DNA from 3 places in the Pseudoalteromonas sp. SS15 genome. Region 3 is predicted to be linked to each of the others. Evidence: predicted binding sites of a transcription regulator. Region 3 holds the regulator's gene; each other region holds the start of a gene.
What was found. Region 3 encodes MetJ, which represses methionine synthesis genes. Its sites were predicted from a motif close to TAGACGTCTAGACGTCTA; they were not measured.

Region 1 (3,290 bases), on a different contig from region 3:
CTTGCACATAAAATAAATCACTGGCTCTGGCCATGTGACTTGCTGATGTTACCAATGCAACTTGCCTATCGACTAATTTTGGTGCAAGTAGCTTTGCTTCATCGGCGGTGTCTTTGGCTGTTGGATTTGTCGAAACTCGGTGTTTTGCAATACCTAAACTTTTAGCGGTCTCAGCCATTAAATCAGCGCCTGTGGTTTTGCCAAAACCATACCCGGAGACAATCAGTTTGGCTTGTGGGTATGCGTTTGCCAGACGAAGCCCTTCAACTAGGCGTGATAACGCACAGCCACCAAGTTGGCCATTTGCTGGCAAACGGCTGTTGGCATAGACATCACAACCAAGTACAACAATATAGTCGAGCTTTTTGTGCTTTTTAATATCAAAAGGCGCTTGTGTCTTCTCGACAGGTTCAATCAATAAGTTTGCGCCGTAAGGTGTGCTTATAAACCAAGTGGCAAGAACACAAAGCCAAGCAATTAAGTATGACTTTTTATTTTGCTTTGCGATAAACAATAAACACAGTGACAAGATAATTAAGGTGAGTGGCAAGGGCATCAAGAGGCCGCCGATGATCTTTTTGATTTCAAACATAAAAAAGCCCAAAGAGAATTTGGGCTAGTTTAAAATAGAATCAGTAAGACAACCAGATGATTTCAGTGGTTATCGTCCGTTACTTTGCTTACACGTATTTAAGAAGTGACGATAGACAGGGTTGTCTTTCATATTTTTCTTCATGGCTAAATACATTGGACGGTTTAAACCCAGTGCGCCCAGCGGGATAGACTTAATTAACCCTTGGCTTTCATAAGGTGTTACTAACCAATCAGGTAGAGCGGCAACACCCATACCGGCACTGACTAATTGGAAAATAAGCAACCCTTGATCCACCGTTTTTAATGTACCGTCAAAGCGTGCATTTTGAATAAAATGCTTAAAAATATCTTGGCGTTCTTTTGGAATAGGGTACGAAATAATGGTTTCGTCTTTTAAGTCGAGGGCCGTGACATAAGCTTTTTTAGCCAGTTCATGATCGGGTGATACAATCAGCTTCAACTTAAAATCAAAAAGGTGTGCGTATTCAAGCTTGTCTGCTTCACGAATGTCAGAAGTTAATACTAAATCTAAGTCATCGTTTAATAGCTCAGGAATGGCGTCGTAGCTAAACCCGCGCTCATAATCTACATGGATGTCAGGCCAGAAATTGTTAAACTCTTTGATTGTCGGCAATAGCCAATGAAAACATGCATGGCATTCAACACTTAAGCGCAGTTGCGAAATTGGCTGATTGAGGCTTTCTTTTAATCGACACTTTGTAGCTTCTACTCTCGGTAACACTTCGTTGGCCAATTCTAGTAATAGCATCCCCTGTGGGGTAAAACGCACGGGCTGTGTTTTTCTTTCGAACAACTGACAGTCTAATTTGTTCTCTAAGTCTTTAATTTGATGAGATAAAGCTGATTGAGTTAAAAACAGTTCACGGGCTGTATTGACAAGCGAGCCGGTTTCTTTAAGCGTTGAAATGGTTTTTAAATGTTTAATATCTATCATCTTTAATAAATCTCATTCTTAGAGTGAGCAAAATTCAGAGTTCACCTATTCCTGAACTGCATAACTTAAATTTCCGTGTTTGCTAGTTTATAAAAACAGCATAAAACTGTGTTTAATTAGCAAAATCACTATAACACTATTTTTGACAGCGTTGTCATGTTTTGATCATATTTTTTACAATTTTATTTGATTAATTTTGTTCATGTTAAAACTGAAAAACCATCAATTGTCTTCATCCTATCTCATGTTAATACTTTTAGCCATCTAAACATCCGTATAATTTTAAGGAAAGAGCATGGCACATATTCATAATTTAGGTTTTCCTCGAGTTGGCAAAAAACGTGAACTCAAATTTGCAGTCGAAGCGTATTGGCGAGGCGAGCTCACTCAGGCCGAGTTACTAGAGAAAGGCAGAGTGATCAGAGCCGAGAATTGGGCGATACAGGCTGAAGCTGGCATAGAATTACTTCCGGTTGGCGATTTTGCATGGTATGACCATGTACTCAATACCAGCTTATTGGTAGGCGCTATACCAAAGCGCCATGTAAATACCGATGGCATTGTTGACCTAGATACATTATTCAGAATAGGCCGAGGTAAAGCGCCAAGTGGTTGTGCCTGTGCTGCGAGTGAAATGACTAAGTGGTTTAATACCAACTACCACTATATAGTACCCGAGCTTTCTAAAGAGCAAACCTTTGAACTTAGCTGGCAAGCACTGTTTGAGGAAGTCTCTGAAGCACACAGTCTGGGTTATAAAGTTAAACCTGTTTTGGTAGGGCCTGTCACTTATTTGCATTTAGCCAAGTGTGTAGATGAGCAGTTTAATAAATTTTTGCTTCTGGAGAGATTGTTACCAGTTTATCAGCAAGTGTTACAAAAGTTGGCTGAACTTGGCGTTGAATGGGTGCAGATTGATGAGCCAATTCTTGCCTTAGAGTTATCAGATGAGTATCGCAGTGCATTGCGCACTTCTTTTGCTACATTAAATGGACAAGGTGTGAAGGTTTTACTGGCAAGCTACTTTGATTCAGTAAAAGATTACTATCAAGATATTCAGCAATATGCAGTAGAAGGTGTGCATTTTGATTGTGTCGCAGGTGAGCAAGATCTTGCAAAGTTAAACCAGCTTTTAAATGATGACCAAGTTTTATCTTTGGGGGTTATTAATGGCCGTAATATTTGGCGAGCAGATCTGTCTTCTATTTATGCTCAAATCGAGCCCATAGCACAAAGTCGTGGTGATAATTTATGGTTAGCACCGTCATGTTCATTACTCCATACCCCGGTAGATTTAGATCAAGAAGAAAAGCTTGATGCTGAATTACGTTCTTGGTTGGCGTTCGCAAAACAAAAGGCACAAGAACTTAAGCTACTTAAAACAGCCATTGAGAATAAAGCACTAACAACTTTAGATTTATATTCTGCGCCCGTAAAAGCCAGAGCGAGTTCTAAGCGCGTAAATAACATTGTGGTTCAAGAAAAAGTGGCATCACTTACTGCCGAGCACGCAAAGCGACAAAGTGAATTTGCCAAACGAGTTAAAAAGCAGCAAGCCGCATTAGGGTTACCTTTATTACCGACCACAACCATAGGATCTTTTCCACAGACACAAGCAATTCGCCAAGCACGAAAAGAGTTTAAAGCGGGTATTATTTCAGCCGCAGAGTATGAAAACCAAATGCAGGCGGAGATCCGTTATGCGGTTGAAGAGCAAGAAGCGTTAGATATTGATGTGCTA
Region 2 (3,290 bases), on a different contig from region 3:
AATACTGTCAGGCCCAAACCACACGATTAACGCCACAATGCCATAACTCAACGCTAATCCAAGAAAAACCCCTACCGCTGTTTTGCCCCACCATTGAGGTTGAATTTTTTGGTGTGCCTGACTCATCGAATGCTCCTAATCAAAAAACTAGAGATGGGGATGATGATCAGCACAAGCATAATTAGCATGAGCCAAATAAAAACGCTTGCTGCACCATTGAAGATAAATGGACTGATCACTGCTGAGGAAATTAACAGCAAATAACCGAGCTGTTTAAATTTTTTAGATATGGGGGTGTTTAAAGCCAATTGGTGTCGATTAGACGCATAGATGAAAGATACTCCAGCGGCTATAAACGTTAAAAAAACGAATAGCACTACTCACTCCATGTAAACTTGATTGTTAAAAGAGGGACAGATTATACACAGACAAGTCGCACTATCAATGATAATGCGACTGAGAATCGATGTTATTTAGTTGTTCTTTAGCCTAATTAGGCTATTTGTTTTTCTGCAAGATTAAGTTCCATCGTTGCTTTTAATAAACGATATAAATTAATCGATGCATCAATTTCTTCTTTACGATTAGTTAAGCTTTCAATATTCAAACCAAGCGGTACATTCAGATGTGCACAACTTTGAATGATCAGGTCTAAATTCTCACGACAGATGCGGATTGATTCGCTTAACGGGTTTTGTGAGTCTAGCATGCGCCATTTAGTAGCTTCTGGTACTGAAATACCTAGCCATTCCATAAACTGCAATGTCTTCTCACCGCCACATGGAGTAAAGGTAAGAATAATACGTTTAGGCTCAAGCCCTTGTTGGCGACAGCTACGTGCATAGCTGGTGATTAAATCAATCGTCGCCTGTGCATTGTAAACAGCTTGAGAGATAAAGAACTCACACCCTTGTGCTGTTTTTTCTAACAAACGCTCGTGTTCGTTTCGCTTATTCGCATGGCGTTCAGCAATCGTCACACCACCTAAGAAAAAGTCATCTTGGTGCGCTGCAATCGTTTCGTATGCTTTAGGCAGGCTAAGTTTAACTTCGCCATTTGAAGATGGGCTACCAACTAATACAAGATTATTTAAACCATGCTTAGTTTTAGTATTGTTAAGCCACTGATTAAATTCGCTCGCCCCACGTTGTGCCACACTTTTATAAGTGATGACATCAAGTTGTGACAACTCTTTAACGAGTTGGCTGTATTCACATGGGTCTACGGTATGCTTGAATGGAAAAGGGCGCGGAACTTGAGTTCGGCTGCTTTCATCTTGAATGTCGTAAATAACAACACCGTCATATTCAATCTCGTGTAAACGGCCAAGTAGCTTTTGTGCAATGGTTTTGACTTGCGCTTCATCAGTCCCCATCTTTGGCGGAGTAGTACCAATTAAATATACGCCTTGATTAGGGTCCAAAATTTTCTCTTGTAGTGATAAAGCCATGGTCCTCATTCCCATTGGTTGTGCTGATGAGGTAAATATAGCAGCCATTTAGACGTCTAGATAGATTTTTTTCATGAAACTTATTCAAACACTATGAATTTCTCTCATGTTGTTTTTGGGGTGCAAGGGATAATTCAGTAGCTCAGATATATTTATTTACATAAATTTTGCTTTGAAATGAGCGAGTCACAGTAATTTATTGCATAATTGAAGCAGTCTCATATGTGATACCAATCCTCAATAATACTCAATCATTTTGAGAGACTAAAACTGACGCTAACTTCGTTGGGAATTTCTCATTTAGAACAACTAAATAGCAAAATTTCCGCCTAGTTATCGACAAGTTTTCCTTGCCTCAAAATAGATCGCTTAATTAAGAGGAATGGTATGAAAAATAAAAACTGAATTTGGAAATCACATGAAATTTAAACTTTTGGCAACCAGCCTTGCAGTGACTTTAGCGCTGTCAGGTTGTATGAGTAATAATGCACAGACAAGCAATACAACAAATGCCACTGTTGCATCAGCGTCTGTTGAGAACAAAGTATTTGCACAAGACTATGTGTTAGAAGAACTAGAAAATGGTCTTCGTGTGATGGTCGTTAAAACGGATTATCCTGATGTTGTATCGCTACAAATTCCGGTATCTGTAGGTTCACGAAATGAAATCGAAGCAGGTAAAACCGGTTTCGCTCACTTCTTTGAGCACATGATGTTTAAAGGCTCTGAAAAATTCCCACAAGATGTGTATGCAGATATTCTGAAAAACTCAGGGGTAGACAACCGCGCTTACACGACAAACGACTACACAAACTACCACTTAAATTTTTCTAAAGAACATTTAGACAAAGTACTTGAAATCAAAGCGGACATTTTCCAAAACCTAAAGTACTCAGAAGAGCAGTTTCGTACTGAAGCACTGACAGTTAAAGGCGAGTACTTAAAAAACAACGCCAGCCCAATTCGTAAGTTGTTATCGGCAGTTCGTAAAGAAGCATTTGAAAAACATACTTACAAGCACACGACGATGGGTTTCTTCGAAGATATTGAAGCCATGCCAGATCAAATGGCCTATGGTCAAACTTTCTTTGAGCGTTTCTACAAGCCTGAGTATGTCTCACTTGTGATTGTGGGGGATGTAGATCCGCAAGAAACCATGAAGATGGTGAAAAAACATTGGGGCAATTGGAAAAAAGGTGATTACCAAGCAGATATTCCGGTAGAGCCAAAGCAACAAGCGCCTAAATATGTGCATGAACAATTTGAAGGTATGCCGGGTCACTGGTTATTGGTATCTTACAAAGGCACTGCATGGCAGCCAACCCAAAAAGACCGTGCAGCACTTGATCTTATCTCGCAGCTTTATTTCTCTTCAAACTCAGAGTTATATCAAGAGTTAGTGGTAGAGAAACAGCTTGCAAGCCAGATGTTTACCTATAACGCTGAAACGAAAGATCCAGGTTTATTGCATGTTTTTGTGAAGGTTGAGAAAGAGCAAGACTTGGCAACTGTGCGTGATGCGATTGCAAAAACCTACGCTAAAGCACGCACTGAGCTGGTGGATGCAGATAAGCTAGCGGCATTAAAGTCAAACCTGAAATACAGCTTCATCAATGGCTTAGACTCATCTCAAGCCATTGCGTCAACGCTCGCAAGCTATATGCATTTTGAGCGTGACCCAGAAGTGATCAACCAGTTATATGCGTCAGCGGATGCCATTACAGCTGAAGATATTCGTGACATTGCCAACAAATACTTTGTTGATAATGGCCGCACGACTGTGACCATGTCGGCACTTGAGACTGTTTCTGGTTTCGATAAAGAAGTGTCTGTATCTGAA
Region 3 (3,290 bases):
GCGGTATCTTGCAGATAAATTTCGCTAAAAAGTGGATAGACCTGAAATTGCTTGAATATATCTAGAAAGCGAGTATCTTTTAGTTATTGCGAATTATTTCACTCTCACTTTTAACTTCTTTGCAGGAAAAAATCGCGTCATGTCAGACTTTCGTGAACAAGCTTTACATTACCACGCTCATCCCGTTCCAGGTAAAATCAGTGTTGAATTAACTAAACCAGCCGAAACAGTTAAAGATCTTGCGTTGGCCTACAGCCCAGGTGTGGCTGAGCCAGTTCGAGAAATTGCTGCAGATCCTGCTAATGCTTATCGATATACAGGTAAAGGCAATATGGTTGCGGTGATCAGTAATGGTACTGCAATTTTAGGTTTAGGTAACTTAGGCCCACTTGCTTCTAAACCAGTAATGGAAGGTAAAGCGCTACTATTCAAACGTTTTGCAGGCTTAGATTCAATCGACATTGAAGTAAAGCACCGCACCACGGAAGATTTTATTAATACGGTTGCGAACATTGCAGATACCTTTGGTGGTATCAACCTTGAAGATATTAAAGCACCAGAATGTTTTGAGATTGAAAAAGCGCTTATAGAGCGTTGTGATATCCCTGTATTCCACGACGACCAGCATGGTACTGCGATTGTAACTGCTGCGGGTATGTTGAATGCACTTGAAGTACAAGGCAAAGACATCCACGACGCTATCATTGTATGTTTAGGTGCAGGTGCTGCAGCAATCGCATGTATGGAACTGCTGATTAAATGTGGTGCGCAACGTGAGCATATTTACATGCTAGACCGTAAAGGCGTTATCCATACGCGTCGTGATGACTTAAACGAATATAAAAAGCTATTTGCTAACAACACTGATAAGCGTACGCTTCAAGACGTAATTGCAGAAGCAGATGTATTTGTGGGTGTATCTGGCCCTGACTTACTTTCTCCAGAAGACCTAAAGCTTATGGCAGACAAGCCAGTCGTGTTTGCCTGTTCAAACCCTGACCCTGAAATTAATCCAGAAGTTGCGCATGGTGCACGTAACGATTTAATTATGGCGACAGGTCGTTCAGATTATCCTAACCAAGTGAACAATGTTTTATGTTTCCCGTTTATCTTCCGTGGTGCACTTGATGTGCGTGCAACAGCGATTAACGATGAAATGAAGATCGCAGCGGTAGAAGCCATTCGTGGTATTGCGAAAGAGCCAGTGCCTGAGCAAGTGCTTAAAGCGGCCGATGTTGAGTCGTTAGAATTTGGCGCTGAGTATATTATTCCTAAGCCAATGGATCCGCGTTTATTGCCTCGCATTGCTAAAGCTGTAGCAAAGGCTGCGATTGATTCTGGCGTTGCACAAATCGATTTACCAGAAAACTACATGGCACAATTTGAATCTTAATCCTAGGCAAGACTAGATTAATAAAAAACCTCGCAATGGCGAGGTTTTTTTATGTTTTCTTTGTAATAACAAAAAAGCTGATTAACCTTCTTCGTTAATCTCAGGGATCTCTAAGCCCATCTCTTTCATAATGTTACGCACTTCAACAGGGATCTTCTCCGGATTGTCTTTACGTAAGTCCTCGTCGCTCGGCAACGGTTGGCCCGTAAAGGCATGCAGAAATGCTTCACACAGTAACTCGCTGTTTGTTGCATGGCGCAAGTTGTTCACTTGACGGCGGGTACGCTCATCAGTCAGTACTTTTAACACATTTAAAGGAATAGATACGGTGATCTTCTTCACTTGCTCTGATTTTTTGCCATGCTCTGCATAAGGGTGAATATATTCACCATTCCATTTAGCCATAATATTTTTTCTGATGCCTTTAGAGTAATTACTGCCAATAAGACTACGCTCGTTTGCGACGGCTTTAATTGACCTAGTTTGACTAACGCCCAACTCAAACTAAGGTTAATGTACCGATTTATGGTCAAAAACCCAGTCTTATTAACAATATTAGTTAACGAGGTGGCGAAATTTTATCGGTTTAAAAAAGATAGTCAAATTCTAGTTAAATAGCCATTTAGCAGTATAAATGTTTTGACTTCTCTAATTTGATCATCTAACCTTTTAGACGTCTAAACATCCATATACTAGGTGGTGATATGAGCCAACGCAATAAATCAACAGTCGCAGTCAGACATGGTATCGAAGCCGATAAACATCATGGCGCGGTTGTGCCTCCTCTTTATCTTTCAACAACGTATTCGTTCGCTGACTTCGATACTAAGCGTGATTACGATTACGGCCGTAGCGGTAACCCAAATCGCGATATTCTAGCTGAAGCATTAGCGCAGCTTGAGGGTGGAGAAAAAGGCATCATCACAGCGACCGGTATGGCAGCTGTACACCTAGTAACACAACTTTTAAATCACGACGATACCTTAGTTATTCCACATGATTGTTATGGTGGTAGTTATCGTTTATTCACATCACTTGAAAAGCGTGGCTTGTTAAAACTAAAAGTTTTAGATTTAACTCGCGCTGACAGCCTTGCACAAATTGCAGAGATCAAACCTAAACTGGTTTGGATTGAAACACCGAGTAACCCAATTCTTCGTCTTACAGACATAGAGGCGGTTGTGAATGCAGCCCATGCAGTGGGTGCTTTAGTGGGGGCTGACAATACGTTTTTATCTCCAGCGCTACAGAACCCAATTTCATTTGGTGTTGATATTGTGGTGCATTCGACCACGAAATACATTAACGGCCATTCTGATGTCGTTGGTGGCGCGGTGATTGCGAAAACTCAAGCGTTAGGTGAAGAGCTGGCTTGGTGGGCAAATAACATTGGTATTACTGGTGCGCCATTCGATAGCTATCTGACATTACGTGGTTTAAGAACCCTTAAAGTACGCCTTAAACAACATGAAGAAAATGCCTTAGCTATCGCCAAGTACTTAGAGCAGTCTGAGTACGTACGTAAAGTGTATTACCCTGGTCTTGAATCACACTCGCAACACGAACTGGCTAAAAAGCAGCAGTTAGGGTTTGGTGGCATGGTGAGTTTTGATATCGCAGGTGGTCTTGAAGATGCGGCGGCATTCTTAACAACAGTGAAAGAGTTCTCGTTGGCTGAGTCTTTAGGCGGTGTTGAGAGTTTAATTTGCCACCCAGCGACCATGACACATGCTGGCATGGAGCCTAAAGCACGCTTAGAAGCAGGTGTAGGCGATACTTTGATCCGTATTTCTGTTGGTATTGAGGAAGTAGCAGACCTACTTGCAGACCTAGAAGCGGCTTTTGCTAAAACACAGCCAGGAAAGGCACCTGCGTCTGCTGATAGCAAAGCCTGTAA

Region 1: the regulator MetJ is predicted to act here: its motif matches at 1,807-1,824, upstream of metE (5-methyltetrahydropteroyltriglutamate--homocysteine S-methyltransferase).
Region 2: the regulator MetJ is predicted to act here: its motif matches at 1,492-1,509, upstream of AAEU28_RS05370 (methylenetetrahydrofolate reductase).

Annotation. Positions count from the first base shown of each region.
Region 1 is NZ_JBMMUD010000008.1:217,616-220,905, forward strand. Features, by position in the region: gene AAEU28_RS16820 (YdcF family protein) at 1-592, opposite strand, end outside; gene AAEU28_RS16825 (LysR substrate-binding domain-containing protein) at 662-1,549, opposite strand; gene metE (5-methyltetrahydropteroyltriglutamate--homocysteine S-methyltransferase) at 1,845-3,290, shown strand, end outside.
Region 2 is NZ_JBMMUD010000002.1:261,814-265,103, reverse strand. Features, by position in the region: gene AAEU28_RS05375 (hypothetical protein) at 1-126, opposite strand, end outside; gene AAEU28_RS05370 (methylenetetrahydrofolate reductase) at 494-1,450, opposite strand; gene AAEU28_RS05365 (M16 family metallopeptidase) at 1,869-3,290, shown strand, end outside.
Region 3 is NZ_JBMMUD010000010.1:52,261-55,550, forward strand. Features, by position in the region: gene AAEU28_RS18050 (malic enzyme-like NAD(P)-binding protein) at 140-1,393, shown strand; gene metJ (met regulon transcriptional regulator MetJ) at 1,475-1,798, opposite strand; gene metB (cystathionine gamma-synthase) at 2,098-3,290, shown strand, end outside.